Pyxidicoccus xibeiensis: one gene and its partner. The protein of the gene in region 2 interacts with the protein of the main gene of each other region in a pairwise test. Links are inferred from orthologs where the notes say so. Each region holds a gene or a part of one and is shown on either strand. Other genes may lie near its edges. The genes, in order: rlmB and tsaE.

Region 1 (14,321 bases), on a different replicon or contig from region 2:
GACGGCTCGCCGATGTCGCTGGTGTCGCCCTCGAGCGCCTTGAGCGCCGAGCCGGGGACGATGGGGATGCTGTCACCCGGGAAGTCGTACTTCTTGAGCAGGTCCCGGACTTCCATCTCCACGAGCTCGCGCAGCTCGGGGTCGTCCAGCATGTCCACCTTGTTCAGGAAGACGACGATGTAGGGCACGCCGACCTGGCGGGCCAGCAGGATGTGCTCGCGCGTCTGGGGCATCGGGCCGTCGGCGGCCGACACCACCAGGATGGCGCCGTCCATCTGCGCCGCGCCGGTGATCATGTTCTTCACGTAGTCGGCGTGACCCGGGCAGTCGACGTGGGCGTAGTGACGGTTCTTCGTCTGGTACTCCACGTGCGCGGTGGAGATGGTGATACCGCGCTCACGCTCCTCCGGCGCCTTGTCGATCTGGTCGTACGCCATGAACGTGGCGCCGCCCGTCTTCGCCAGCACCTTGGTGATGGCGGCCGTCAGCGACGTCTTGCCGTGGTCCACGTGTCCGATCGTGCCGATGTTCACGTGGGGCTTGTTACGCTCGAACTTCTCCTTGGCCATGACACTCCTCTAAAAAATGGAGCCCTGAACCAGGATTGAACTGGTGACCTCGTCCTTACCAAGGACGCGCTCTGCCAACTGAGCTATCAGGGCTTGGCGATGCTGTGGACTACAACGGTTGGAGCGGGAAATGGGACTCGAACCCACGACATTCAGCTTGGAAGGCTGACGCTCTACCAACTGAGCTATTCCCGCGTTGCCGAGTGGAGGGAGGTGGATTCGAACCACCGAAGGCGTGAACCGGCAGATTTACAGTCTGCTCCCTTTGGCCGCTTGGGTATCCCTCCATATTCTCTTGCCATCTACTGCACTTCGGCACTGCATCCCGGGCCCTCATCCGCGGCCCCGTCCTACCTGGCCGGCGGCGGGACTTGAACCCGCGACCTACTGATTACAAATCAGTTGCTCTACCGACTGAGCTACACCGGCACTCATCGGCTACTGCCACCGCCGCCCTGCCCGACTTCAGCGGAACCGTCGACCACCCGGCACCGCCCTGAGAGGGGCGCCCTTTTAAAAGTCCCCACCGCCCAAGTCAAGGACATTGATCCCTTTGGACGGCGGCTACCGGACAGCGGCGTTCCCCCGCTGGCGGGCGACCTCGTATAGCAGAATGCCCGCCGAAACGGACGCATTCAGTGAACCGACCTGACCAGTCATCGGAATCCTGAGTCGGAAGTCGCAGTGCTTCAGGACGCCTTCCCGGACGCCTGCTCCCTCGGCGCCCACCACCAGGGCCAGGGGGCCGTCCAGCCGGGCGCTCCACATGGGCTCGGTGGCCTCCACGTCCGCCGCGGCCACCCACAGGCCGGCCTCCTTCAGCTCTTCCAGCGCGCGGGACACGTTCACCACGCGGGCGATGAGGCAGTGCTCCACCGCGCCGGCGGAGGCCTTGGCCACGGTGCCCGTCACCTGCACCGCCCGGTCCTTGGCAATCACGACGCCGTGCGCGCCCAGCGCGTTGGCCGAGCGGATGATGGCGCCCAGGTTGTGCGGGTCCTGGATGCCGTCCAGCACCACCACCAGCGGAGGCTGGCCGCTGGCCTTGGCGGCCTCCAGCACGTCCTCCAGCTCGGCGTACTTGTAGCCGCGCAGCTCCACCACCACGCCCTGGTGCACGCCGCCCTCGGCCAGCGAGGCCAGCCGCTCGCGCGTCACCTTCTCCACCCGGATGCCGGCATCGCGCGCCCGGCTGAGCAGCTCGCCGGCCGCCCGGGCCCCGAGCTGGCCTTCCACCAGGAACAGCCGCTCCACCTCGTCCGGCTTGGCCCGCAGGGCCTCGAGAGCGGGATTCACGCCGTACACGAAGCGCTGGTGCGACTCTCCGCCGCCCCGCTCCCGGCGCTCCCCTTCTCCCCGGCGCTCGCCACCCTCCCGACGTTCGCCACCTTCCCGCCGCTCACCGCGCTCGGCACCGCCCCGCTCGCCGCGGGCCCTGGGGGGACGCTCTCTCGTAGCCACCTAGAGGACCTCGACGGGAAGGGAGACCGTCTTCTGCTGACGGGCGCAGATCTTCTCCGTGCAGATGAAGAACACGAGCTTCGCGTCCACCGTGCCCTTGCCCGCGGCGGAGGCCGTGAGGGGGATCTCGAAGCGCGGGTCGACGAACTCCTGGCCCGCGGCCTTCTTCGCCACCGAGTCCTCGCGGCCCAGCTTCTCCTTCGCGGGAGCCACCTGGGTGCCCTTCACCTCGAGCTTCAGCGGGGCCTCTTCGGAGACGTGGGCCCCGGGCTTGGACTTGATGGAGAGGACGAAGACGCCCTTCTCCCCCGCCTTCACCTGCGTGGAGGTGCCCTCGGTGGACACCTCGTAGAGGGTGGTGGGGTCCACGTCGTCGGCGAACGCGGGGGCCGCCCAGGCAAGGGCCGCCAGCAGCGCGGCGACAGGGGTGAAGCGGTGGGTGCGCGTCATAAAGTCGTCTCCTCGAATCGGGTGCTGCGTATCACGCCCCGTGACGGCGGGGGCCGCCTTTCTCTTCAACCTCCGGCGCTGGCCTTGACGGGGCGGCCGTTGCCCTTCCGGTTGGAAGCCCCGGGAGGCAGGGGCGGCAGCGGGAGGGGCGCGGGAGGAGACAGGTCCGGAACGGACACCGGAGGTGCCCCGGCCGCCAGGGCCTCCGCGCGGGCAATGATGAGGGTGGCCAGGTCCATGCCCGTGGCGGCCTCCATCTCCGGGAGCGCGGGGGAGCTGTTCACCTCGAAGACCTTGGGCTGGCCCTGCACGTCCAGCATGTCCACCGCCGCCACCTCCAGCCCGACCAGCCGGGTGGCCTTCTCCGCGATGGCGCGCTGGCCAGGCGACAGCTCGATGGCCTCCAGGCGTGCGCCCTTGTTGAGGGTGTGCGCCAGACGGCCGGGACGCGGCCTGCGGCGCACCGCGGCCACCGCCTGTCCGCCGACCACGAGCACCCGCACGTCCTGGCCGGAGCTCTTCACGTACTCCTGCATGACGAGGTTGTGGCCCAGGCCCAGCACGGCCTCGAGGGCGGCCTCCAGCGACTGGAGGCTCTCGCACACCATGACGCCGTGCTTCTCCTGGCCCTGCAGCAGCTTCACCAGCACCGGCACGCCGCCGACCAGGCCCACCATCGACTTGAGGTGAGCGGCGTCACGCGCCATCACCGTGGAGGGGATGCTGATGCCGTGCGCGGACAGCAGCTGCAGCGAGCGCATCTTGTTGCGCGACTGCGCAATCGCCTGCGCGTGATTCACCAACGGCACCCCCGACAGGCCGAACTGGTTCACCACCGCGAGGCCATACGTGTTGATGGACTGGGCGATGCGCGGGAGGACGACGTCGGTGGGGGCCAGCTTCTTGCGGTCGTAGTAGAGCGTGGTGCTGGGCCCGTCCAGGTGCATCTGCACCCGGAGCGGGTTGAGCACCCGGACCCGGTGCCCCCGCGCGCGGCCCACCTCGACGAGGCGTCGGGTGGACGGGATGGAAGCGGAGCGCGAGAGGATGGTGGCTTTCATGGGCGGGGCGGCCGGACCGGGCGACGGACCTATAATCCTCGCCCAGGGCCGGGTAAAGCCGCCCCGCGACCAGCCAGGCTAGCGCTGGCGGATTGCCCGGATCTCGATGTTCACCGGCGCGTCCGGCGTGGACGCCTTGATGCGCTCGCAGGTCGCACCGTTGAAGAGCACGCCGCCGTTCGCCTCCACGTTGGCGTCCCACGTGGTCGGGCCGGCCGCGGTGCGCTCACCATCGATGTAGACGACGATGAGCTTGCTGTCGGTAGGCAGCTGCGAGGGGTCCATCCGGATGAGGCAGGGCTCCGGGTTGACGACCTTCTTGCTGATGGCCTCCAGCGCCTGGGCCAGCTCCGCCTGGTTGCCCGCCTGGTAGAAGCCCCGCTGGCACAGCCGCGTGTTGGGGTCGCACGGGTCGTTCGGGCCGCACGACGTCTGGCCCGCCTCGCACGTCCGGGCGAAGCCGCCGGCCCGGGCCATGGCGTCCAGCACCGCGGGGCCATTGCCACCGGCCGTCTCCGCGCCGAAGCCGATGACGATGGTGGTGATGTCCTTCGCCTTCAGCTCCTGCACCGCCTGCACGGAGGCGTCCATGTCCAGGCAGCCGCTGCGCACGAAGCTGCCCGTGCACGCCGACACGCCCGTCTGCGTGCACTTGCACGCCGCGCTGGTGCCGTCGTTGACATTCTGCGGGTTGCAGTTGGGCAGGCCGTCCGTCAGGAGGATGACGAAGTCCGTGCGGTCCTCGGACTGCATCGCCTCCAGGTTCCCCACGAAGCGCAGGCTCAGGCTGGTGGGCGTACCGCCCGAGGGATTGCCCTGACCGAAGTTGGGGATGCCCTGGATGATGGCGTTGATGTCGTTCGCGTGCGCCAGCAGGCCCGCCTCGTCCTCGACCTGCGCGAGCGGCTTGCGCACCGAGTTCGCCGTGGAGGGATTGCAGGACACGGCGCTCGAGGTGGAGCCGCCCGTCTCGGGATAGGTGGTCAGGCCGAAGCGGACGTAGCGGCCGCTGTCCGCGAGGAAGTCGGGAACCGCGGCCTGCAGCTCCGTCCACCGCGTGGGGCAGATGCGGGTGTCGCACGGACTCGACGTGCCGCAGACCACCATCTCGTCACCGTCCTCGACGAGGCAGCTGGGGTTGCTCTTGTTCACCGGGTCCGTCATGGAGCCGGAGGTGTCCACCAGCATCATGATGTTCGGCTTGCGGCCACGCGCAGTGATCGTCTCCTCCACCGTCGTCTGAGCGATGGCGAGCGGCTCCACCGGCTCGAAGTCGTAGGTCTGACAGCCCGCGACGAGGGCACCCGAGAAGGTGCCAAGGGCGAGGGCGCTCAGGAGGGTCAACTTGGCGCGCATAGATGGGGGTTCCTTCTGCTTCTTGAGGGGGACGCGAGCTGCTGCGTATCGACAGAGTACCGCGTCATTCCCGCAGGAGGCTACAGCATTGCCGGACAGGGGCCCGGTCGTCCGGATGCTGCCGGGACGATACAACCACACCCGATATCAACACAGGCAGGCGCCGCGTAGCAGACACACCCACCCGACCGGAGGGCAGGTGCGGGCCTACAGCGCGAGGGTGCGTGCGCCCTCGGTGAGACGCCACAACGAGGCAAGCCCCATCACCTCATCGAGCCTGTCTCGCAGGTCTTCCGGGTCAAAGCCGCAAATCCGCACCGTGGTGTCGCAGGCGATGAGCTTCGCGCCCAGGGCACGTGCCTCTTCCAGCATGCGCGCCGGGGGCAGCACTCCCAGTTGCTCCGCCCGTGTGAGCGCTTCTCGCTCACGCTCGGTGTGTGGCAGGCCGAAGCCTCCGCTCGCGAGCTGGCGCAGCGCATCGAAGGCGAAGACGAAGTACACCTCGTCGCCCATGGCCACGGCGGTAATCCCCATGGAGGCGGCCTGGAAGGCCGGCTCATACGTGGCGTGCTGGAGGAAGAAGAAGACGCGTCCGGCCATGGCGGGAGGACCATACCGGGGTTCGAGTCCGGAGGGTCAATCGGCGTATAACCCGGGGAGTCACCCTTCCGGGGAGCCCCCATGCCGACACCCCTGCCCCCTCGTTCCGGGGCCGTCCCTCCTCGCGGTGCCCGTAGCTCGCGGCGTCGCGCGTGGCATGCAGTGGTCGGCGCCGTGCTGCTCGCCGGCTCCAGCGGCGTGGCCGTGGCGCACACGCGCTTCGCCGTCGAGTCACCTCCCGCGTCCCCTGCCCCCTCGGGCGACCTGCGCGCGCGGGTGCTGGACCTGCTCGCCCGCTCGTCGGGCGGTGCGCGCGAGGAGGCCTGGCGCCGGCTGGGCCCCGAGGCCGTCCCCGTGCTCACCGCGCTCGCAGTGGACCGCGCCACGCCCACCGCGCAGCGTGCGCTGGCCCTGACGTCGCTGGCCCTGGTGGACCCGACGTGCGGCGCCGGCTCCATCCGAGAGGTGCTGGAGGACGCGCGGGCTCCAGCGGACGTGCGTGCCAGCGCGGCGGCGGCGCTGGCCCGGTGCCTGGGGCTGGAGGCCATCCCCACCCTCATCACCCGGCTGAAGGACCGCGAGGACCGCGTGCGCGAGGCGGTGGCGGTGTCGCTCGGGAGGCTGGGCGGCCAGCAGGCACGCCAGGCGCTGGAGGATCAGCTGCCCATGGAGGAGCAGCCCCTCGTCCGCGAGGCGCTCCAGCGCGGGCTCACCCTCGTGGAGCCCTGAAGACGGACTTCCGGGCTCGCGTCGGCCCGGAGCTTCCGTTACATGGGGGCCATGCGGCCTACCGTCCTCCTCTTCGACATCGATGGCACCCTCATCTCCAGCGGAGGCGCGGGGCGCCGCTCCATGGACGTCGCCTTCGAGCAGTTGCACGGCCGCCGGGATGCGTGCGACTCCTTCAGCATGGCCGGGATGACCGACCGCGCCATCGTCCGCAAGGCCCTGCGCATCATCGGCGCGGAGGACTCGCCAGAGGCCATCGACGCGGTCATCGCCGCGTACCTCGCGCACCTCGCCCTGGAGGTGCACAAGGCGGATGACCAGAGCTACCGCGTGTTCCCCGGCATGCGCGAGGCCGTGAAGGCGGCCCGCCTGCGCGAGGGCTTCGCCGTGGGGCTGGGCACCGGCAACGTGCGCCAGGGCGCCCGCGTGAAGCTGGAGCGCGTGGCCATCTACGACCAGTTCGACTTCGGCGGCTTCGGCTGCGACCACGAGGACCGCGTGGAGCTCATCCGCTGCGGCGCGAAGGCCGGCGCGGCCCGGCTGGGCGCGCCCCTGGAGGAGTGCCGCGTGGTCGTCATCGGCGACACGCCCAAGGACGTGCACGCGGCCCGGGGCATCGGCGCCGAGTGCATCGGCGTGGGCACCGGCTCCTACACCGCCCAGGACCTGCTGGACGCCGGCGCCAACGTCGCCTACCCCGACTTCTCGCACCCGGAGGCGCTGACGGTGCTGCTCGGAGGACGCTGAGCCCCTGACCGGCCGCTCCGCGCGGAGCGCCGGGTGTGCTATCTCCCGCCGCCCTTCCGAGGAGCCCGTCGCATGTCGTCCACGCTCGAGTCGTATGAGCTCATCCGCTTCGCCGAGGCCTTCGAGGCCCGGCTCGCCACCGCGGGGGAGATGCTCGCGGGCCGGCCCGGCCTGGAGCCCGAGAAGGGCTGGCTGGCCGCCGCCCTGGAGCTGGTGCGCACCACGCGCGCGCCCTCCGGTGACGTGCTGGACCGGGTGAAGGACCTGCCCGAGCTGGAGGAGGCCCGCGAGGAGTTCGGCTACCACCAGTTGGGCCTGTGGGTGGATGCCCTGGAGAAGCTGCACGCCGGCATCACCTTCACCGCCAGCAGCCGCGCGCCCGTCATCGAGGCGCTGTTTCCGCACGTCAAGTTCGCCCAGCTGCGCCGCGCCCCCCGCGACACCATCCTCGAGTACGCCACGTCGTACGAGCGGCGCACGAAGAGCGCCTACGTGACGCGCATCTTCGCTCGCGACGACTTCGCCCTGGTGCGGCCGGTGATGGAGCAGGTGGCCGCGGCCCACGCGGCGTGGCGCTCCAGCCACGAGCCCGCCCCGCTGACTCCGGAGCAGGAGAACGTGCTGCGCGAGGAGCTGGTCGCGCTGGGCCGGAAGCTCGACGTGGCCCTGCGCCAGGCCCGCCTGCTGTCCGAGGCCGCGCTGGTGCCCGTGCCCAGTGTGCACGAGGCCGCCGGACTCTCCCTCAAGCCCAAGCGCCGCGCCGGACGCGGGCTGGGGCCGTCCGCCGACGAAGGCATGGGAGGCTTCAACGAAGAGCCCGTGGACTCCATGGAGCCGACCGAAGCGGAGCTCGCCGAGGTCGCCGCGCTGGATGCAGGCGGGGAGCCCATCAGGAGGGAGGCCGCCGCTCCGGCGTCCGGGGAGCTGGGTACAGCCCCGGAGGAAGAGGACCGCTCCGCCGACGAGCTGCCGATGGATGACGCGGGTGCTGACGCCGCGGGGGCAGATGACGACTCCGGGAGCACCGTGAGCGAAGAAGGAAAGTCCGCGGCGGACGGAGACCTGGCCGCCACGGCCCCAGCGGCGGCTGAGCGCGCGACCGCTCCGCACGGAGGCACCGGCGCGCGTGGCTCCGCGTCGAACAAGTCCACCGCCTCCAGGCATGGGGGCGAACCGGGCGAGGCTTCCGCCTCGGGCGCGACGGCGCATGGCCCGGCGCAGAACGGAGCCACCGCGTCGGCTGGCGGAGGCAAGGCGGCACGCTCGCGGGCCTCCGCGCCGCCGCCCACCGAGGCCCCGGTCCCAAGCGACACGGACGTCTCCACGGACACCACGGGTCAGGACAGCGCGCCCGAGCCCCGTGGTGCTCGCAAGGGTCGCAAGAAGGCGGAGGCCGCTCCCGCGTCCGAGGCAGAGGCCCCTGTCCCGGCCAGCACGGAGGCCCAGGCGCCTCGCGTGCGGAAGAAGAAGGCGGCGCCCGCTCCGGACGCTTCCGGATCCGATACACCCTGAGCCCCGAGCGCCCCTCGGACCACGCCGTTAGAGGAACCCGGCCATGGCGGACGTCGCCCTTCCCATCGATCCCCTCCTGCCGGAGATCGTCTCCACGCTGCGCGGCGCGCGCTCGCTCGTGCTGGAGGCCCCGCCCGGTGCGGGAAAGACGACGCGCGTGCCTCGCGCGCTGCTGGAGGCCGGGCTCGGACAGAGCAAGGAGATCATCGTCCTCCAGCCCCGCCGCCTGCCTACCCGGCTCGCCGCCCAGCGCGTCTCCGAGGAGCTGGGCGAGCGCGTGGGTGACACCGTCGGCTACCAGGTCCGCTTCGAGGACGTGCGCAGCGCGAAGACGCGCCTGTCCTTCGTCACCGAGGGCGTGCTCGGCCGCCGCCTGCTGTCAGACCCGAAGCTGCGCGACGTGGGCGTCGTCGTGCTCGACGAGTTCCACGAGCGGCACCTGTCCGCGGACATCTCGCTCGCGCTGCTGCGCCGGCTCCAGGAGACCGCGCGCCCCGACCTCAAGGTGGTCGTCATGTCCGCGACCCTGGAGGCCGAGCCCATCCGTGCGTACCTCGGAGGTTGTCCCTCCCTGCGCTCGGAGGGCCGCCGCTTCGACGTGAGCGTGGAGTACCTGCCCACGCCCGACGAGCGGTACCTGGACCAGCAGGTCCTCTCCGGCATCAAGCGCGTGTTCGCCAACGGCCTGGACGGCGACGTGCTCGTCTTCCTCCCCGGCGCAGGTGAAATCCGCCGCGCGCGAGACGCCTGCGCCGAGTTCGCCGAGCGCCACGGCGCCGACGTCCTCCCCCTCCACGGAGACCTGTCCCCCGCGGAGCAGGACCGCGCCGTGCGCCGCAGCCCGCGCCGGAAGATCATCCTCTCCACCAACGTGGCGGAGACGTCCGTCACCATCGACGGCGTGGCCGTCGTCATCGACACGGGCCTGGCGCGCGTGGCCAGCCACTCGCCCTGGTCCGGCCTGCCCCAGCTCAAGCTGGCCAAGGTCAGCCGCGCCTCCGCCATCCAGCGCGCGGGCCGCGCCGGCCGGACCCGCGCCGGCCAGTGCCTGCGCCTCTACACGCAGCACGACTTCGACGGCCGGCCCGAGCAGGAGGCCCCCGAAATCCGCCGCATGGACCTGACGGAGACGGTGCTCGCCCTGCGCGCCTCCGGCGTGACGGACCTGGGTGCCTTCCCCTTCTTCGAGCCCCCGCCCCCCGCTTCGCTCGAAGCCGCGGAGACCCTGCTGCGCCGGCTGGGCGCGGTGGATGCGAAAGGCCTGGTCACCGACGTGGGCCAGCGCCTGCTGCGCTTCCCCGTCCACCCGCGGCAGGCGCGCGTCATCGTCGAGGGCGAGCGCCGGGGCGTGGGCGCCGAGGCCGCCACGCTCGCGGCCCTCATGGGCGAGCGCGACATCCGCCGCGAGGCTCGCGCCAACCTGGGCCCGGGAGGGGGCCGCGCCTCCGCCATCGTCAGCGGGCCCTCCGACCTGCTGGAGCTGCTGGAGCGCTTCCGAGACGCCGAGCGCGCCAACTTCGCCAGCGGGCGCCTGCACTCGCTCTCACTGGAGCAGGGCGCGGTGCAGGCCGTGGACCGCGTCCAGAAGCAGCTGCGGCGCGCGGTGCGGACGCAGGGCGAGCGGCCCCACCGTGCCGAGGACGTGGAGCAGGCGCTAATGCTCAGCGTGCTCGCCGGCTACCCGGACCGCGTGGCCCGCCGGCGCCGCCCGCGCGCACCCGAGCTGCTCCTCTTCGGCGGCGGCACCGTGTCCCTCTCCGAGGTGAGCGTGGTGCAGGACGCCGACCTCATGGTGGCCGTGGACGCCGAGGAGCGTCCGGGCCGCGGCGCCATGGTCCGCATCGCCAGCGCCGTGGAGCCCGAGTGGCTGCTCGACCTCTACCCCGACGCGCTGGAGGAGGTGGACACCCTCCAGTGGAACGCCGAGGCCCGCCGCGTGGAGCGCCTCACGCGCCTGTCCTACGGCAACCTCGTGCTGGAGGAGACGCGCACCCCTGCCCCGCCCTCCGAGGCCACCGCTCGCGTCCTCGTCGAGGCCGCGCTCGCCGCCGGCCCGGGGAAGTTCGCGGACCCGGAGGCGCTGGAGCAGTGGCGCACCCGCGTCGCGCTGCTCGCCCAGGCCTTCCCCGAAGCGAAGTTCCCCGCCGTGGACGACACTTTCCTGCGCGATGCCCTGGCCTCGCTGTGCTCGGACGCGCGCAGCTTCAAGGACCTGGAGGGCGTGTCGCTGCTCGACGCCCTCTATGCCCGGCTCACCTCCGAGCAGCAGCGGCTGCTGGCCACGCACGCTCCGGAGCGCGTGACGCTGCCCGGTGGCCGGGGCGTCAAGGTGCACTACGAGCCGGGCAAGCCGCCCTGGGTGGAGTCCCGCCTGCAGGACTTCTTCGGCATGGCGCAGGGCCCCAACGTCTGCGCGGGCCGCGTGCCGCTCGTGCTGCACCTGCTCGCGCCCAACATGCGCGCGGTGCAGGTCACCACGGACCTGGCCGGCTTCTGGGAGCGGCACTACCCCGCCATCCGCAAGGAGCTGTGCCGCAAGTACCCGCGACACTCGTGGCCGGAGGACCCGCGCCACGCACAGCCGCCCGCGCCCAGGCCGCCGCGCCGCTGACAGCGGTCGGGCGTCGGCTCCGGCGCCCGGCCACTACAGGCGCTTGTGCATCTCCAGGTGGTCGATGCCGGCTTCCTGGAACACGGCGCCCACGGCCTCGTAGCCGTGCTTCTTGTAGAACTCGAGCGCGTACAGCTGCGCGTGCAGCATGATGCCGGTGACGCCCCGCCGCCGCGCCTCGTTCTCCAGCTCCGTCAGCAGCAGGGAGCCCACGCGCGCCTTGCGGTGCGCCTGGAGCACCGCCATGCGGCCAATCTGTCCCCACGTGCCCGTCTGGTTCGCTGGAGGTTGGGGCAGCATGACGAGCCGACCCGTGCCGATGGCGTGACCGCCCTGGTTCGCGATGACGTGGTAGGCGTTGGCGTCCTCGGCGTCCCGCTCGATGCCTTCGGGGACGTGCTGCTCCTCGATGAACACCACCTCGCGGATGGCGAGCGCCTGCATGAGCTCCGCCTCACCCTGGATCTGGGTGATGGTGACGGGCGCGGATGTATCCGTGGGAGAAGCCATGTCGTGGGCAAGGTACACAAAAGACCGCGAGGCCAACAGGCGGAAAAGCTCCCCGGCATGTCAAGGTCCGGCCTGTATGCCAAGCCAGCATCCGGCGGCCGGCCGTCTATCCCTGGCCGGCTTCTATTTCTTCTATTACGCGGCAGTGGGAATCGTCCTGCCCTTCCTGCCTGCATATCTCAAGTCGCTGTCGCTCTCGACGACGCAGGTGGGGCTGCTGCTGGCCATCAATCCGCTGGTCTCGCTGCTCGCTCCCCCACTGTGGGGTCACCTGGCCGACCGCACCGGGCGCGCCTCGCGCATCCTCACCGTGCTGGCATCCGGAGCGGTGCTCGCGTTCTCACTGCTGCTGCTGGCGCGAGAGTTCCCCGCCCTGGTGGCGTCGCTCGTCACGTACGCCTTCTTCGTGACGTCCTTCACGCCTCTCATCGATAGCCTGGCGCTGCACCATGTCGCTCGCGCTGGCGGCAGCTATGCCCACCTGCGGCTGTTCGGCTCGCTGGGCTTCATCGCCTCCAGCGTGGGGTTCGGCCTGCTGGTGACGCGGGTGGACCGGATCACCGTCATCACGGCCCTGGGCCTGCTGGCGCTGCTGCTCGCGTGGAGCTTCACGCTGCGGGACACGCCCGCATCGGGCGATGTCCGGCCGCACCCACTGGCCGGAGTGAAGCTGCTGCGACACAGGGACTTCCGCTGGATGCTTTCGGCCACATGCCTGCACTGGATGGCCTGCGCGCCCTACCACGGCACGCTCTCCATCCACGTCACCGCGCTCGGGCTGTCACCCGCCGTGGTGGGCGTGACGGCGGGCGCGGGCGTGGTGGCGGAGGTGGTGGTGATGGCGCTCTACCCGCGCCTGGCGGCGCGCTTCGCCCCCCGCCACGTGCTGGCCCTGGCCTTCGCGTCGAGCGCGCTGCGCTGGGCTGGCATGGCGCTGACGTCGTCCGCGGGGGTGCTGGTGGGGCTCGCGCCACTGCACGGGCTGACCTTCGGCGCCTTCTACGTGGCCAGCGTCGCCTTCCTCGCGCGCCGCGTGCCTCCGGAGCTGCGGGCGTCGGGACAGGCGCTGTTCGCCGCCGTCACCTTCGGCATGGGAGGACTGGTGGGGTATGCCGGCTCGGGGGCCGCGTATGACTGGCTGGGGGGACACCGGCTGTTCGCCGTGGCGGCCGGGCTGGAACTGGTGGCCCTCTTCCTGGTGCTCCAGGCCTCGCCACCGGGGGAGCCGGAGGTGCGGCCCTCGCGGGGCGCGGTGGAAGGGCCGGGGCCTCTTCCCCAGGAGGCCCCGTGATAGGCTGGGGGCGTCATGCGTTCCGCCCCACTGCTCGCACTCGCCCTGGGCCTGCTGGCCATGCCCGCCGCCGCCCAGCCGGAGTTCTTCTTCGGTACCGGCCAGCCCCCCGTCTTCCGCGAGGAGGACATGGACAAGCGCTTCACGCGCACGCGGATGTACCAGGCACTGCGCCAGGGCACCAACGACCCCAACTGCGCGCAGGTGCTGGGGGCGATGCTCACGCTGCTCGGTGAGACGGCGCCGCTGTTCCACAAGCGCGACGAGAACTTCATGCTGGAGCCGGTGCTGGTCCAGGCGCTGAGCACCCAGCTCGTCAACCCGCGCTTCCCGGGCAACGCCTTCTTCGTCGCCATGGTGCGGCGGGCGCTCATCGAGCAGAAGCTGCCCCCCGAGTGGCTCGTCACCGCGCAGGCGCTGGCGCCGTACTACCCCGCCATGGACATGGGCAAGCTGCGCTTCCTGTCCGACGGCGTGAAGCCGCTGGACAGCTTCCTGCTCACCCTGCCCGTGCTGCGGCAGCGGTATTCCGAGGACGTGCAGCGCGCCACCTCCGTCGCCGCGTCCACCGCCGAGGCCCTCTTCCGCGACAACTACCTGGACCACGAGCTGGCCTTCGCCAACGTCGAGGTCATCGACGTGAAGCTGGAGAAGCCGAAGAAGAAGCGGCTCAAGAAGGGCGAGGAGCCGGAGAAGCCGATGATGGTGGCCCGCCTCGTCTGGGTGGAGCCGGAGCCGCCTTCGACGACGCAGTACGAGTTCCAGTTCGGCAAGCCCCGCCAGCGCGCCAAGGTGGAGCTCACCGCGAAGCTCCTGGACTCGCAGTACGTCGACCTCAACAAGCTGCTCCGGGGGACCAAGGTCCTCGTGCGGGGCCGCTTCTGGGATTACAAGAAGGGGATGACCGCCATCGAGCTGCGAGACGCGCTGCTGTTCCCCGAGCGCGACTGGTCGCAGGTCTCCGGCCTGGTGGACCCGGCCGCGCTCGCCGCCTGCCCCCTGGCCGTCAATGACCTGACGGGCATGGCCGCCGTCCAGCCGGGAGCCTTCGGCAAGACACCGCGCTGACGGGCATCCCGCTCCCGGACGCCCATCCGTCCTCCCGCACGGCCTTCTCCAGCGCCACGAGAGGGCACCCGTCCTGGCACGGCCCCTGCTCTCCCCGCGCCACCCACGCGAGGGAGGGCAGCCATGAAGGTCGACGCGCCAGAGTCTCAACCCGCACCCGAGAAGCAGGCCCCCGACGGAGCCCGGTTCAGGAAGGCGCTCCAGGAGGCGGACTCGCGCCGGCCCGCGCCCACCGGAGGAGCCGCCGTCCGTGCCCCTGGAGCTCCCGGAAGGGCGCCCCCCGCGGGGCAGCTCTCGCGGCCTCTCGCGCCCGCCTCCACCGCGCGTGCAGCAGGCCCCGTCCTCGCCACCGCGCG
Region 2 (14,484 bases):
GCTCCGCGGGCGTGGGCCGCACCCGCCGGACGGTGAAGCCCAGCTCCCGAGGCGCCGACTGCCCAGGCGCCAGCAGCGCGGCCAGGTCCGCGTTCACTCGCTCCAGCTCGGCGCGCAGGCCTTCCAGCAGCCCCGCCACCAGCTCCGCCGTGTCCTCGCGGAAGCGCTCCGGGTAGCGCGTGGCGAAGTCCGCCTCCACGCGCGCCAGGGCCCCGAGCAACAGCTCCTCCAAATCCCGGTCCCTCAGCCACGTCCGTCCACTCAGCGGCACGGCCCGCGTCACGTGCAGGTGCCGCAGCGCCTCGGTGAGCGAGGCCGGCCCAGCGCCTCCCGAGGGCGCCACCGGAGCCGCGCCCTCCCCCGCCTTCCCGCTCCCCTGCAGCCACGTCTGCAGCGTGCGCACGCGGAAGCGCACCCGCGAGGACGGATGCTCCTTCAGCTTGCGCACCTGCCGCCGGTCCGTCTCCGTGCGCACCAGCGCCAGCACGGTGAGCTCCGCCTCGGACGACGCGGCCTCCGGCGCGCACCAGAGGAAGAACTCGATGGAGGCCTTGCGCAGCACGGGCTTGCGCCCCATCCGCGAGGCCACCTCCTGCCGCCACGCCACCAGCTCATCCAGCCCCGGCCGCACGCCGCCCGCGCCGAAGCGGGGCCACAGCTCCGCGCACTCCTCCGCCAGCCAGCACAGGTGCTCGAAGCCCGGCACGCCCGCCTTCAGCTTCTCGCGCACCCGGCTCCGTCGCTCGAATGCATCCGCCAGGCCCCGGCGCACGGCCGTGCGGAACAGCCGTTCCTCCAGCCACAGCAGCGCCAGCACCAGCCCGGGCTCGCCCTTGCGCAGCGTGGCCCGGCAGTGGTCCAGCACGAAGCGCACCGGCCCCAGGTCCGCCGCGGACTCGAAGTCGCCGCCCACCAGCGCGCCGAGCGCCCCGCGCAGCCCATCCACCGGCGGCGCATCGAAGCGGGCCAGCAGCTCGCACAGGTTCTCCACCACCGCTGGCGGCCCACCCGCCTCCAGCGTCCGCGACAGCAGCATCCCCGCGCGTGCGCACCAATCCGGCTCGCGGCGCCCGCCCGGGTAGCACGCCAGGAAGCCGCTCATCCCACTGCGGCCCTCTGGTGACGTCGCCAGCGCGAACAGCCGCTCGGCCAGCACCTCCGACGCCTCACGCCACGGAATCCGTGCCGCGCGCGAGCGGATGAACTCCGCCAGCCGGTCGCGCCCCTCCGCCGGAGTCGTAGGCAGCAGCGCCCGCAGCTGCTCCAGCAGGCTGATGGACTTCGCGCCCGTCCCCAGCACCTGCTTGAGGTCCACCTCCACCGCGCCCTGGAAGCGCAGCGCGCGGCCGTCGAAGGTACACGGCGTGTCCCCTACCAGCGCCTGCAGCGACTCCGGGTGGCGCTTCAGGTAGCGCGTGAGCACGGTGGACACGACGGCGTCCGTCTCCCGCCGCACCCGCTCCGAGCCCTCCGCGTCCCCCGCCTCGCTCAGCGCCCCCACCACCGCCTCGCGCCGCCACAGCAGCCGCCCCAGCAGCCCCGGCGGCGGCGCCGCGTACGGCCAGAGCAGCTCGCCACAGGACGTCAGCAGGAACAGCAGCTCGCCCGGAGTCCGCTCACCAGCGTCCAGCCGCGCCCAGGCCGCCGCCTGCGCCACGGTGCGCTCCTCCAGCGAGGCCCCGCGCACCCACTGCGCGAAGGACTCCCGCCACTGCACGGAGGCGGCCACGGCCTGCGCGGCAGGTGTGCCCGCCACGCCCTCGTAGAGGGGCCGCAGCGACTCCGGCCAGCCTGCTTCACGGGACATCGGCATGTCGCTCTCGAGCCTCACGAGACGGTGCCTGGAGTCAGGGCCGGAGCGTCCGAGGACGGGGAGAGGCTGATGACCACGGACTTCGACGTGGGCGTGCGGCTCTTCTCCGCGAAGCTGTCCACGGGGACCAGCACGTTGGCCTCCGGGAAGTAGGTGGCCGCGCACCGCCGGGGGATGTTGTACGGCACCACGCGGAAGTGCCGCGCCACGCGCGTCTCGCCCTGGAAGTGGCTCGTCAGGTCCACCAGCTGCCCTTCCGACAGGCCCAGCTCCTGGAGGTCCTTCGGATGCAGCAGCACCACGCGCCGCCCGTTGCGGATGCCCCGGTAGCGGTCATCCAGCCCGTACACCGTGGTGTTGAACTGGTCGTGCGTGCGAATCGTCATCATCAGCAGCTGTCCGGGCGCCAGCTCCAGCCGGGGCAGCGCGTGCACCGTGAAGTGCGCCTTGCCGCTCTTCGTGGTGAACCGCCCCTCGCGCGGGCCGTTCGGAAGATAGAAGCCCGCGGGCTCGCGCACACGCCGGTTGAAGTCCTCGAAGCCCGGGATGACGCGGGAGATGAGCTCGCGGACGCGGTCATAGTCCTCCACCAGCGACGACCACGGCACCTTCGAGCGCCCGCCCAGCACCGCCGCCGCCAGTCGCGCGACGATGACCGGCTCGCTGAGCAGGTGCTCCGACGCCGGAGCCACCGAGCCCCGCGACGCCGTCACCACGCCCATGGAGTTCTCCACCGTGACGAACTGCGGCCCGGTGGCCTGCACGTCGTGCTCGGTGCGGCCCAGGCACGGGAGGATGAGCGCCTGACGCCCGTGGACCAGGTGCGCGCGGTTGAGCTTGGTGGACACGTGCACGGTCAGGCGCGTGCGGCGCAGCGCCTCGGCGGTGAGCTCCGTGTCCGGCGTCGCCGAGAGGAAGTTACCTCCCAGCGCGAAGAACACCTTCACCCGGCCGTCGTGCATGGCTCGGATGGTGTCCACGGTGTCCATGCCGTGGTGACGCGGGGGCTCGAAGGCCAGCTCGCGGGCCAGCGCGTCCAGGAACTCGGGCTTCGGCCGCTCCCAGATGCCCATGGTGCGGTCGCCCTGCACGTTGCTGTGGCCGCGCACCGGGCACAGGCCCGCGCCCGGCTTGCCGATGCTCCCGCGCAGCAGCGCCAGGTTGACGATCTCCTGGATGTTGGCCACCGCGTTGCGGTGCTGGGTGAGCCCCATGGCCCAGCAGTAGATGGTGCGCTCGGAGCGCGCGAGGATCTCCGCCGCCGCGTGAATCTGCTCGCGAGCAATCCCGCTCCCCTCCACCACGTCCTCCCAGCGCACCGTGCGCAGGTGGGCTGCGTACGCCTCGTACCCGAGCGTCCTGTCCTCGATGAACGCCCGCGCCACCACCGTGCCCGGCCGCGCGTCCTCCAGCTCCAGCAGCGCCTTGGCCAGGCCCTGCAGCAGCGGCACGTCGCCGTTGATGCGCACCTGGAGGAACAGGGTGTTGAGCGCCGTGCCGGGCCCGATGAGGTGCAGCACCTCCTGCGGGTGCTTGAAGCGGTTGAGCCCCGTCTCCGGCAGCGGGTTGATGGAGACAATCTCGCAGCCCCGGCGCGCGGCGGCCTGGAGCGAGGTGAGCATGCGCGGGTGGTTGGTGCCCGGATTCTGACCGATGACGAAGATGGCGTCGGCCTTGTCGAAGTCCTCCAGCGTGACGGTGCCCTTGCCGATGCCAATCGTCTCGGAGAGCGCCGTGCCGCTGGACTCGTGGCACATGTTGGAGCAGTCCGGCAGGTTGTTGGTGCCGAACTGCCGCACGAAGAGCTGGTAGAGGAACGCGGCCTCGTTGCTCGTGCGCCCCGACGTGTAGAAGCAGGCCGCGTCCGGTGAGTCGAGCGCGTTCAGCTCGCCCGCCACCAGCGCGAAGGCCTCGTCCCAGGAGAGGGGCGTGTAGTGCGTGGCGCCCTCGCGCAGCACCATGGGGTGCGTGAGGCGGCCCTGCTTGCCCAGCCAGTGGTCCGTCTGGTGCGACAGCTCGGCCACGCTCCACTGCCGGAAGAAGTCCGGCGTCACGCGCGCCTTCGTCCCCTCCTCCGCCACGGCCTTGGCGCCGTTCTCACAGAACTCGGCCACGGAGCGGTGGCCCGGGTCCGGCCACGCGCAGCCCGGACAGTCGAAGCCGTCCTGCTGGTTGACCTTGAGCAGCAGCCGGGTGCCGCGCACCGGGCCCATCTCGCCCCAGGCGTGCTTCATCGTGGAGACCACGGCGGGCAGGCCGCCTGCCACCTCGGCCACCGGGCCCACGTGGGGAGGGCACGGCTCCTCGGGCGGCTGGGCGCTCGGAAGCCCGGGCGCGAGCGTCGCCGCCGCTGCGTCCTGGGTTCCCTGCTCGTCCCGCTGTCGCTCGTCCATGACACGCCCTCCGGGCGCTCGATGGCCGGATGCCCGGCCGCGGCGCTCGCGAGTCTACCTATCCCGAGACGCGTGCGAACGCATGGCCCACCTGTCACAGGCCCACCTGAGAGCCTACACCCGGAGTACGGCCTGGCCCCCGGCTTCGTGGAGCCTCGAGGTGAAAGCCTGGAGCAGCACTCGCGCCGCGAGCCCCGGGGGCCCGCCGCCGCAGCAACCCTCCGGCCGCGGGCCTCAGGCACTTCCCGCCGTCATGTGGCGCTGTCGCGATTCATTCCGGGCAGGTTCACGCCTGTCGGGGCTGGGGGCAGGGCGGGGGCGCGTTGCCGGGGGCACTCAGGGTCAAGAACGTGTGGAGTCGAAGCAAGGGCGAACGCGACACGTAAGGAGGCGACGCGATGAGTGGCAGGCGCGACGACGACCGCCAGCGGCGGTCCGGCAACGAGGAGCTGCGCAGGGGGGAACGGGCGGACTACCAGGCGGGACGGCGCGGGGAATACGGCCGGGACTGGGACGAACACGGCTACGAGCGCGGCCCCGAGCGGCGGGCGTGGGGTGGCCGCGACGAGCGGGGCGCGGACGAGAACCTGCGCCGCAACGACGGCCGCGAGGCCCCCAACCACGGGCGCGGAGAGGACCGGGACCTGGGACGCATGGAGTGGGGCGACGACCGGGACTACCAGTACCAGTCGCGAAACTTCGACCGGGACCGTGACTCCAGCAGCCTCGACGGGGACCGGGACTCGCGTGACTACGAGCGGGACCGGGACTTCGGCCGCGCGGCAAGGGACCTGGACCGTGCGAGGGAGCCGGGCCGGGACTTCGACCGCGACCGGGAGCTGGACCGCCGTGCCCGGGACTTCGACCCGGAGCGCATCGCACGCCGCCCTGGCTACAGCCCGAGTGGCTCCTTCCGTGCCTTCCAGGACGAGCCAGGCGCGGAGCGCGAGCGCTCCAGGCGCTACGGGGACCGCACCCGTCCCACGAGCCTCGACGTCGACACGGACCGCTGGGGCTCCGGCCAGTACGGGCTCGGCGCGGGCGCGGGCCGCGAGCCGGGCGGTGGGGGTGACATGGAGCGCTACGGCGGCGACGTGGGCCGGAGCGGGCGGGAGCGCGGACGTTACGGCACCGGCACGCGAGGCCCCAGCGGGCAGGACCCGCGGCGCCCCGTGGGCCGCGACTTCAGCATCAGCGAGCGGGGCGTGCGCGGAGGCACCGGCCGGGTGCCCGAGGAGGACACGCGCTACGGCGGCACGCAGCCCGGAGGCCATGGCCCGGGCGTGGAGAACATGGCGCCGCCCGCGGTGGGCTACAGCACCAGCCCCTCGCGCCGGGACGACCATGAGATGGGGCACGGCGGCTACATGGGCGGCGCCTCCCGCTCCGCCACCCCGGGCAGGGCCCAGACGCCCGCGGGGCGCGGCCCGAAGAGCTACCAGCGCGGGGATGACCGCATCCGCGCGGACCTCTGCGACCGGCTGATGCAGGGGTGGATGGACGCCGGGGACGTGGACGTCAAGGTGAACGACGGCGAGGTCACCCTGTCCGGCACGGTGCGCAGCCGCGACGAGAAGCGCGCCATCGAGGACCTGGCGGAGGAGGTGCTCGGGGTGAAGGAGGTCATCAACAACATCCGCATCAACCGCGCGGAGGGCGTGCTGCGTCATCAGGCCTCCCAGGAGCCCGTGCAGCGGCCCGGCGCCGACACGGGCGACGAGCGCGGGCTGCACTCGTAATGACGCGGAGGGCGCTCCGGGACTCCCCCGGGGCGCCTCGTCCGGGGAAGTCCCGGGGGTGTCCGGTGGACGAAGTGGCGGGACGGGCATCACCACGCTGTGCCCCCGCCGCGCGGGTTCGGGTAGTGTGCCGGGCCTTTCCGTCAGCCTGACCCCAGGAGCCTGTTCATGTCCCGCGTCATCCGTGCCCCCCGTGGTTCCACCCTCTCGTGCAAGGGTTGGGTCCAGGAGGCCGCGCTCCGGATGTTGATGAACAACCTCGACCCGGACGTGGCCGAGGCCCCCCAGGACCTCGTCGTCTACGGCGGCACCGGCAAGGCCGCCCGCGACTGGCCGTCCTTCGACCGGATTGTCTCCAGCCTCCAGAGCCTCAGCGACGAGGAGACGCTGCTCGTCCAGTCCGGCAAGCCCGTGGGCATCATGCGCACGCACCCGGACGCGCCCCGCGTGCTCATCGCCAACTCCAACCTCGTGGGCCACTGGGCCAACTGGGAGCACTTCAACGAGCTGGAGAAGAAGGGCCTGATGATGTACGGCCAGATGACCGCGGGCTCGTGGATCTACATCGGCACGCAGGGCATCCTCCAGGGCACCTACGAGACGTTCGCCGCCGCCGGCCGCTTCCACTTCGGCAGCGAGGACCTGGCCGGCCGCCTCATCCTCACCGGCGGCCTGGGTGGCATGGGCGGCGCGCAGCCGCTGGCCGCCACCATGAACAACGCCGTCCTCCTCGGCGTGGAGATAGACCCCGCCCGCGCCCGCCGCCGCGTGGAGACGCGCTACCTGGACGTCGTGGCCAAGGACCTGGACGAGGCGCTCGCGCTGGCGAAGGACGCCCAGCAGAAGCGCGTGGGCCGCTCCATCGCCATCATCGGCAACGCGGCCTCGGTGTTCCGCGAGCTGTACCGCCGGGGCATCAAGCCGGACCTCGTCACGGACCAGACGAGCGCGCATGACCCGCTCAACGGCTACATCCCCACGGACCTGTCGCTGGAGGCCGCCGCCGAGCTGCGCCGCAGGGACCCGGAGGCGTACGTGCGCCGCGCGCGCGAGTCGATGATCATGCACGTGGAGGCGATGAACGACTTCCAGCGCGCCGGCAGCCACGTGTTCGACTACGGCAACAACCTGCGCGGCCAGGCGAAGCTCGGCGGCATGGCGAACGCCTTCGAGTTCCCCGGCTTCGTCCCCGCGTACATCCGCCCGCTCTTCTGCGAGGGCATGGGCCCGTTCCGCTGGGTGGCCCTCTCCGGAGACCCGGAGGACATCCGCCGCACGGACAAGGTCGTGAGCGAGCTGTTCCCGCAGAAGGCGTCGCTCCAGCGCTGGCTGGGCATGGCGGGAGACCGCATCGCCTTCCAGGGCCTGCCGGCGCGCATCTGCTGGCTGGGCTACGGCGAGCGCGCGAAGGCGGGCCTCGCCTTCAACGAGCTGGTGCGCAAGGGCGAGGTGAAGGCGCCCATCGTCATCGGCCGCGACCACCTGGACTGCGGCTCGGTGGCGTCGCCCAACCGCGAGACGGAGGCGATGAAGGACGGCACGGACGCGGTGGCGGACTGGCCCATCCTCAACGCGCTGGTGAACGCGGTGAACGGCGCCTCGTGGGTGTCCTTCCACCACGGCGGCGGCGTGGGCATGGGCTACTCGCTGCACGCCGGCCAGGTCATCGTCGCGGACGGCACGCCCGAGGCCGCGCGCCGGATTGAGCGCGTGCTCACCAGCGACCCGGGCATGGGCGTGCTGCGCCACGCGGACGCGGGCTACGACGAGGCCATCGACGTGGCGAAGCAGCGCGGCGTGAAGATTCCCGGCATCACCGTGTGAGCCTGGAGGCCGCCATGCACCGCTCGAGTCACTGCTGGCTGCTGCTGGCCGCCGCGCTCGGCGCGCTGGCGGGGTGTGCCCCCACGGCCATGGGGCCCATGGTGATGCGGCTGGGGCCCGGGGCCCCGGACCGGACGCTCGCGCAGGTGGGCGTGCGCACGGGCCCCCGGCTCAGCGCGCCCATCTCCGGCTCCCAGCCTTTCATCGGCGAGGGAGACCGGTTCCGGGGCGACGAGGCCAGCTTCTCCACGCAGCAGTGGGGCATGGTGCTCGACGCCGCGATGACGTGGCCGCTCACCGAGCGGCTGCACCTGCACACCGGCCTGCAGGGGGAGTTCTTCCTGCCCCTGCCCCTGCCCGGCTACGGGCTGTATGCGGGCGCGTCGTACTACGTGGGCTCGGAGCGGCTGGGCCTGGCCCCCGCGCTGTCGCTGCGCGGGGCCTCGGACTTCGGCATCGACAACAGCCGTGGCGGCCCGGGCAGCATGTTCGGCGCGGAGGCGTCGTGTGCCTTCACCGTGCAGCCGGAGAAGAACGTGTCGCTGGGCCTGGTGCCCTTCTTCGCGTGGAACACGGTGTCATCGAGCGGAATCAGTGACAGCTCCGTGTATTACGGCGGAGTGGTGGCCGCGCGGTTCACCCTGAGCTGGCTGGAGAGCGCGGAGCTCTCCGGCGGCTTCGGCCGGGTGAAGGCGGACGGCGGGGCCAGCTGGAATGTCCCCATCATGGGCGTGCGCGGAGGTCGCTGACACATGGACGCGCTGGAGCTGTGGGTTCGCAACACCTCCGAGGTCCTCACGGTGGAGGGCACGCACCGCGAGCGCGCGGAGGCCGCCCTCACCCCCCGCCCCGGCGCCTGCGTGGGCGTGCGCGGGGGCCGCATTGCATACGTGGGCCCGGAGGCGGGCCTGCCCCCCGGCGCGCTGGGCCCCGGCACCGAGGTGGTGGACGCCCAGGGCGGCTTCGTGGGCCCCGGCTTCGTGGACCCGCACACGCACCTGGTCTTCGCGGGCGAGCGCTCCGCGGAGTTCGACCTGCGCAACCAGGGCGCCACGTATCTGGAGATTGCCAAGGCGGGTGGCGGCATCGTCAGCACGGTGCGGGCCACGCGCGCCGCCAGCGAGGACGAGCTGGTGCGGCTCGCCCTGCCCCGCATCCACCGGCTGCTGGCGCACGGCGTGACGGTGGCGGAGGTGAAGAGCGGCTACGGGCTCGACGTGGAGAACGAGCTGAAGATGCTGCGCGTGGTGCGGCGGCTGGGCGCGCTCACGCCGATGGAGCTGGTGCCCACGCTGCTGTGCGCGCACGCGGTGCCGGAGGAGTACAAAGGCCGGCGCGAGGAGTACGTGCGGCTGTGCATCGACGAAATCCTCCCCGCCGTGGCGCGTGAGGGCCTGGCCCGCTTCTGCGACGTCTTCGCGGAGGACAGCGCCTTCACCGTGGACGAGGCCCGCCGCATCCTCACCGCCGCCCGCGCGCTGGGCATGACGCCCCGGCTGCACGCGGACCAGCTCACTGCCTGTGGAGCCTCGGAACTCGCGGCGGAGCTTGGAGCCGCAACGGCTGACCACCTGGAGCAGGTGACGGACGCGGGCATCCGCGCGCTGGCCGCGGCCAACGTGTCCGCCGTCCTGGTGCCCACCTCCACCCTCTTCCTGCGCATGCGGCCGTACGCCCCGGGCCGGAAGCTGCGAGACGCGGGAATCAACGTCGCTTTGGGTTCAAACGTGAATCCGGGCTCGGCGATGAGTGAGAACGTGGCCCTGGTGCTGGGCCTGGCCTGTCTGGAGAACGGGCTGAGCGCGGCGGAGGCCTACTGGGCTGCTACCCGAGGCGCCGCTCTGTCGTTGGGACTGCAATCACATGGACGGCTGACCGAGGGAGACCCAGGCGACCTGGTGGTCTACAGCTGTGCCTCGTATCGGCACCTGCCCTACCATCTAGGGGTAGGTCACGCGCGAGTGGTGGTGAAAGCCGGACGTGTCGTCGTCCGGCAGGAGATGAATTCCTGCGCGTGAAGTGGCGTCGCTTTGACACGCGACACCGCCCGGTGAGACATGAGAACTTCTCCTGTGGGCCGGGCGTTATAAATACCTGCCGCTGCCATGTGCCGACTATTTGGATTCCGCTCCTCGATTCCCGCTGCCGTCCACCCCGCGCTGGTGACGGAGAAGAACTCGCTGCTCATCCAGTCGCGAGAGCACAAGGACGGATGGGGAATCGCCGCATACGGTGCCGAGCCGCTCCCACTGGTGGCCCATGGTGTGGGCCCGGCGCACAGCGACCCTGACTTCGAGCGTGTGAGCAGCCGTGTGTCCTCGCACACGGTGGTGGCGCACATCCGGCTCGCGTCGGTGGGCGCGGTGGAGCTGCGCAACTCGCACCCCTTCCACCATGGCCGCTGGTCCTTCGGACACAACGGGACGCTGCGCGAGTTCGCGAAGCACCGGGCGGCCGTGGAAGCGCTCATCAGCCCGGCCCTGCGCGGTCACATCCGCGGCACCACGGACAGCGAGCGCTGCTTCTACCTCTTCCTCACCCGGCTGTCGGCCAGGCACTCGCTCGAGCACTCGGTGCCCGTGGAGGGCGTGGCGCGCGCGGTGGCGGAGACCATGTCGCTGGTGGCGGCGATTACGGACGCGCCCGGCGTGGAGGTCCGCTCCGCGATGAACTTCCTCGTCACCAATGGCGAGGTGATGGTGGCCTCGCGCCGCAACCGCACGCTGCTGGTGTCCACGGGCCCGACGCGCAACGTGGTGGATGGGCTGCCGTCCGTGGGCACCCGGGTGGAGCAGTTCATCGTCGCCAGCGAGTCGCTGTGCGGCGGGCCCTACTGGGCCCCGGTGAACGAGGAAGACGTCATCGCCGTGGATGCGAGCCTCGTGTTCCACCGCTGGCGCGTGCACGAGCTGGCCGGGGGCGACCTGTTCCCTCCCGTGAATCCGGGTGCGCCGCGCAACGCGGCGTGAGGGTGGCGGCGGCTTCCCGACGGTGCACTTCGGTGGCAGCGTGCAGGGGTCATCATCCCTGACGCGTACCGCAGTCACCGTGCGCAGGAGGCAGCCCCGTTGATGCGCGCCGAGCAGCTCGTCGCACGGTGGAACACTCCTGACGGCCAGCGTCGGCGCGAGCAGCTCATGGCCATGGGCCTGTGCGGCGCCTGGCGTGACGTGCTCGCGGGGTTCCCGGGGACGGAAGCGCTGGGCGACAACCGGGGCGACCTGCGCGGCATCGACCTGACGCAGCAGGAGCTGTCCGGTGCGGACCTCGTGAGGGCCCGGCTGGACGGTGCGCTGCTGGATGACTGTGGCCTGCAGGAGGCGCGGATGGAGCTCGCCACACTGTCCGAGGCCTCGCTGACCTATGCGCGCCTGGAGCGGGCAAACCTGACGGCCTGCGTGGCCCTGGGGACGCGCTGGGACGATGCCAGCCTCGAAGGGGCGGTGTTCACCGCGTCGAACCTGGCGCGAAGCTCGTTTCGCCGCGCGCGGCTCCGGGATGCGCGGTTCGACCGGGCCTCGCTGAACCACGCGGACCTGCGCAACGCCGACCTGCGGGACACGAGCCTGTACCTCTGTGATCTGGAGGACGCGCTCCTCACGAACTGCCAGTTCGACCCGCCGCGCGTCTATCCGCGCACGGACCGGGACTTCGTCCGCCACGCGCGACGGGTGGGCTTCCCGTCATTCGTCGAGCCATTGCTGATGGCGCCCCGGTTTCAGCTTGTCCGCCTCACGCACCGGGACGCCCTCCTCCATGTGGAGGCGGGCGTGGAGGCCAGCACCAACCTGCAGGCGGAGGTGGCCGCGCTGTGGAAGGAGCGGCTCTGGCACATCGACCTGATGGCGGCGACGGCCATGGTGCTGGGTGGAACGAGCGAGCACACCTTGACGGCCCTGTGGGAACGCCTGGACCACGGGACCTGGGTTCTTCCCCAGCTCACGGTGGTCGCACTCCTGACGGACCCTGACTTCGCAACCCGGGCACGAACGCGGGTCGAGGCGAGCCGTTCAAGGCCCACCCGGTTGGCGCCGGACCGCGGCCCGGAAGCACCGCAGGTCCGCGAGTGCCTGGAATGGGCCCTCCAGTTGCGGGAGCAGCCCAGCGAGTCGTCAGGAGCGCCCGCGAGCGTCTCCGCGCAACAAGCCCGCCAGTGGTTGAAGCGCCTGCAGGAGCAGGTCGACCCGAGAATCCAGGCGGACTGGCATTTCACACCACCCCGGTTGGAGTAAGCGGCGGGGCTGCGGAACCAGCCTGGCTGGCGAAGTAGGCTGTGACGCAATGCTCTTCCGCCAGAAAGCCCCGAGGACGCGCTCCGAACTCGTCGCCGAGGCGGATCGCGCGCGCGCCAAGGGTCGGGTCAAGAAGGCCATTGCGGCGTATCGCAGGGCGCTGGAGCTGGAGCCCAAGGACCCCGTCGTCCACGGCAAGCTTGCACCGCTGCTGGCGCGAGCCAGACAGCCCGAAGCCGCGCTCCAGAGCTTCCACACCGCGGCGCAGGCCCACCTGGACAGGGGCTTCGCGGACAAGGCCATTGCTGTCTATACGCAGGCCGCGGACACGTTCCCCCACCAGATAAGCCTCTGGCAGCAGCTGGCGCAGCTCAACCTCACCAAGGGCTACCGCGCGGACGCGGTGCGGGCCCTGCTCCGAGGACGCTTCCACTTCCGCCGCCGGAATGAGCGGCGCGACGCCATCACCCTCCTGCAGGAGGCGCTGGCCTTCGAGCCGACGCTGTTCGAGCCGAAGCTGGACCTGGCCCTGCTGCTCGCGCGTGAGGGACAACGCTCCGAGGCGTTGGCGCTGCTCGAGCCGCTGGCCCACGGGCCCGGGGGACCGCAGCTGGCGCGGGTGCACTGGACGCTGCTGCGCATCTCGCCGGGCGTGGGAGCCGCGTGGCGTTGGGTGCGCTCGACGCTGGCGCGACGCTGACGACGCAGCCGGCGCCGGTGCACCGCCGCCCCGCGCTTGCGACCCGCCTCAGGGCATCCACGCGGCGAGCAGTGCCGCAGGCCGCGCACCGAACGCCTCGGCCGAAAGCTCCCGCACCTCGCCGCCCGCGTGCTTCAGCGTGAGGCGCAGGTGCTCACGGGGCGCAGCCTCGGGGATGCGGTCCAGCCACTCCACCAGCACGGCGCCGTCGCGCCCCTCCACCAGGTCCAGGAAGCCTGTGGAGTACAGGTCGTCGTAGTTCGCCAGCCGGTACAGGTCCGCGTGGTACAGCGGAATCCTTCCCGAGTACGGATACACAATCGCGAACGTGGGGCTGGCCACCTCCGAGCGAGGCACCTCCGCGCCCTCCGCCACGCCCCGCACCAGGTGCGTCTTCCCCGCCCCCAGGTCGCCAATCAGGCCCACGAAGTCACCGGGCTGGAGCAGCTTCCCCAGCCGCACGCCCAGGGCATGCGTCTCCTCGGGTGACGACAGCTTCAGCGTCCGGACCGTGCTCATCGTCCCCACCGGACCCAGACCTCGCAGAGGCCCTGCTCGATGAGGTCCCCGGCCACCAGCCCCAGCTGACCCCGCCGCGCCGCCACCAGGTCTCCCGCGAGCCCGTGGGCATACACCGCCGTCCAGATGGCCTCCGGAACGGGAATCCCCTGCGCCAGGAACGCGCCACACACGCCGCCCAGCACGTCCCCCGAGCCCCCCGTGGCCATGCCCGGGTTCCCCGTGGTGTTGATGAACACGCGCCCGTCCGGGTGCGCCGTCAGCGTCCTGTCGCCCTTGAGCACCACCGTCACCCCGACTCCGGCGGCCAGCTGCTTCACCAGCTCCAACCGCCGTGTCTGGACCTCCTTCGTGGACCGCCCCGTCAGCCGGGACATCTCCCCCGGGTGCGGCGTGAGCACCACCGGCCCCTTCGCCCGGCGCAGCACCGACAGGTCCGAGGCCACCGCATTGAGCGCGTCCGCGTCCAGCACGGCGGGCAGCTCCAGCCGCGACAGCAGCTCGCCAATCAACGCGCCCGTCTCCGGCCCCCGAGGAATCCCCGGCCCGATGACGAGCGAATCCTTGCCCTCGGCCGCGGCCAGCAGCGCGTCCAGGTCTCCCATCGCCAGCGGCCCCGAGGCCTCCAGCGGCACCCCCATGATCTCCGCCGAGTGCGCCTGGATGCTGTCCAGCGCCTCCCCACGCGAGGCCACCGTGACGAGCCCGGCGCCTGAGCGAAGCGCCGCCTTGGCCACCAGCGCCGCCGCGCCCGTCTTCCCCCGGCTCCCCGCCACCACCAGCACGTGCCCGTAGGTGCCCTTGTGCGTGTCCGCCTTCCGCACCGGCAGCGTGTCGCGAGCGTCCGCCTCCTCCACCACCAACAGCCTGGGCCCGGCGAGGTCCTTCGCCGACTCGCCCCCCATGCCGATGTCCACCCGCCGCACCCGCCCGCACAGCGAGGCCCCGGGCTCCAGCACCTGCGCCGGCTTGAGGAAGCCGAAGGCCACCGTGACATCCGCCTCGACGCACGGAGCGAAGGGCTCGCCCGTGTCGCTCTGCAGGCCGGACGGCACGTCCGCCGCCACCACCTTCGCGCCTGCCCGCCGCCAGCGGGCAATCACACCGATGGCCTCCGCGAAGTCGCCCGCGGGCGCGCGGCTCAGGCCCGTGCCGAACAGCGCGTCCACCACCACGTCTCCGTGCCCCAGCTCCGGCAGCGCGGCCAGCGCGTGCGGCACCACGCCGAAGCCCTTCAGCGCCTCCAGATTTCGCCGCGACTCGG

What was found.
Region 1: the proteins of tsaE (region 2) and rlmB interact in binary tests that used the Escherichia coli proteins (3 or more experiments, as listed by UniProt). The link is inferred for Pyxidicoccus xibeiensis from one-to-one orthologs.

The regions. Positions count from the first base shown.
Region 1 is NZ_JAJVKV010000010.1:54-14,374, forward strand. What follows is about bases 5-2,840. They hold rlmB (23S rRNA (guanosine(2251)-2'-O)-methyltransferase RlmB), read right to left. Parts: upstream 1,875-2,840; coding sequence 1,134-1,874; downstream 5-1,133. Other genes in these bases: LXT23_RS34410 (hypothetical protein), read right to left, coding at 2,031-2,480; LXT23_RS34415 (ATP-grasp domain-containing protein), read right to left, coding at 2,546-2,840. Outside these bases: more of LXT23_RS34415, read right to left, coding at 2,841-3,541; adventurous gliding motility lipoprotein CglB, read right to left, coding at 3,620-4,897; LXT23_RS34425 (hypothetical protein), read right to left, coding at 5,105-5,497; LXT23_RS34430 (HEAT repeat domain-containing protein), read left to right, coding at 5,660-6,226; LXT23_RS34435 (HAD family hydrolase), read left to right, coding at 6,269-6,973; LXT23_RS34440 (hypothetical protein), read left to right, coding at 7,046-8,485; ATP-dependent helicase HrpB, read left to right, coding at 8,529-11,096; LXT23_RS34450 (GNAT family N-acetyltransferase), read right to left, coding at 11,130-11,606; LXT23_RS34455 (MFS transporter), read left to right, coding at 11,683-12,897; LXT23_RS34460 (hypothetical protein), read left to right, coding at 12,913-13,965; LXT23_RS34465 (hypothetical protein), read left to right, coding at 14,089-14,321. UniProt on the Escherichia coli protein: Specifically methylates the ribose of guanosine 2251 in 23S rRNA.
Region 2 is NZ_JAJVKV010000002.1:337,732-352,215, reverse strand. What follows is about bases 11,486-14,484. They hold tsaE (tRNA (adenosine(37)-N6)-threonylcarbamoyltransferase complex ATPase subunit type 1 TsaE), read right to left. Parts: upstream 13,221-14,484; coding sequence 12,750-13,220; downstream 11,486-12,749. Other genes in these bases: LXT23_RS09575 (NAD(P)H-hydrate dehydratase), read right to left, coding at 13,217-14,484; LXT23_RS09585 (tetratricopeptide repeat protein), read left to right, coding at 12,051-12,701; LXT23_RS09590 (pentapeptide repeat-containing protein), read left to right, coding at 11,486-12,001. In the rest of the region: LXT23_RS09625 (hypothetical protein), read right to left, coding at 1-1,813; LXT23_RS09620 (FdhF/YdeP family oxidoreductase), read right to left, coding at 1,828-4,206; LXT23_RS09615 (BON domain-containing protein), read left to right, coding at 4,605-5,945; hutU (urocanate hydratase), read left to right, coding at 6,114-7,769; LXT23_RS09605 (hypothetical protein), read left to right, coding at 7,784-8,518; hutI (imidazolonepropionase), read left to right, coding at 8,522-9,787; LXT23_RS09595 (class II glutamine amidotransferase), read left to right, coding at 9,875-10,738; more of LXT23_RS09590, read left to right, coding at 10,841-11,485. UniProt on the Escherichia coli protein: Required for the formation of a threonylcarbamoyl group on adenosine at position 37 (t(6)A37) in tRNAs that read codons beginning with adenine.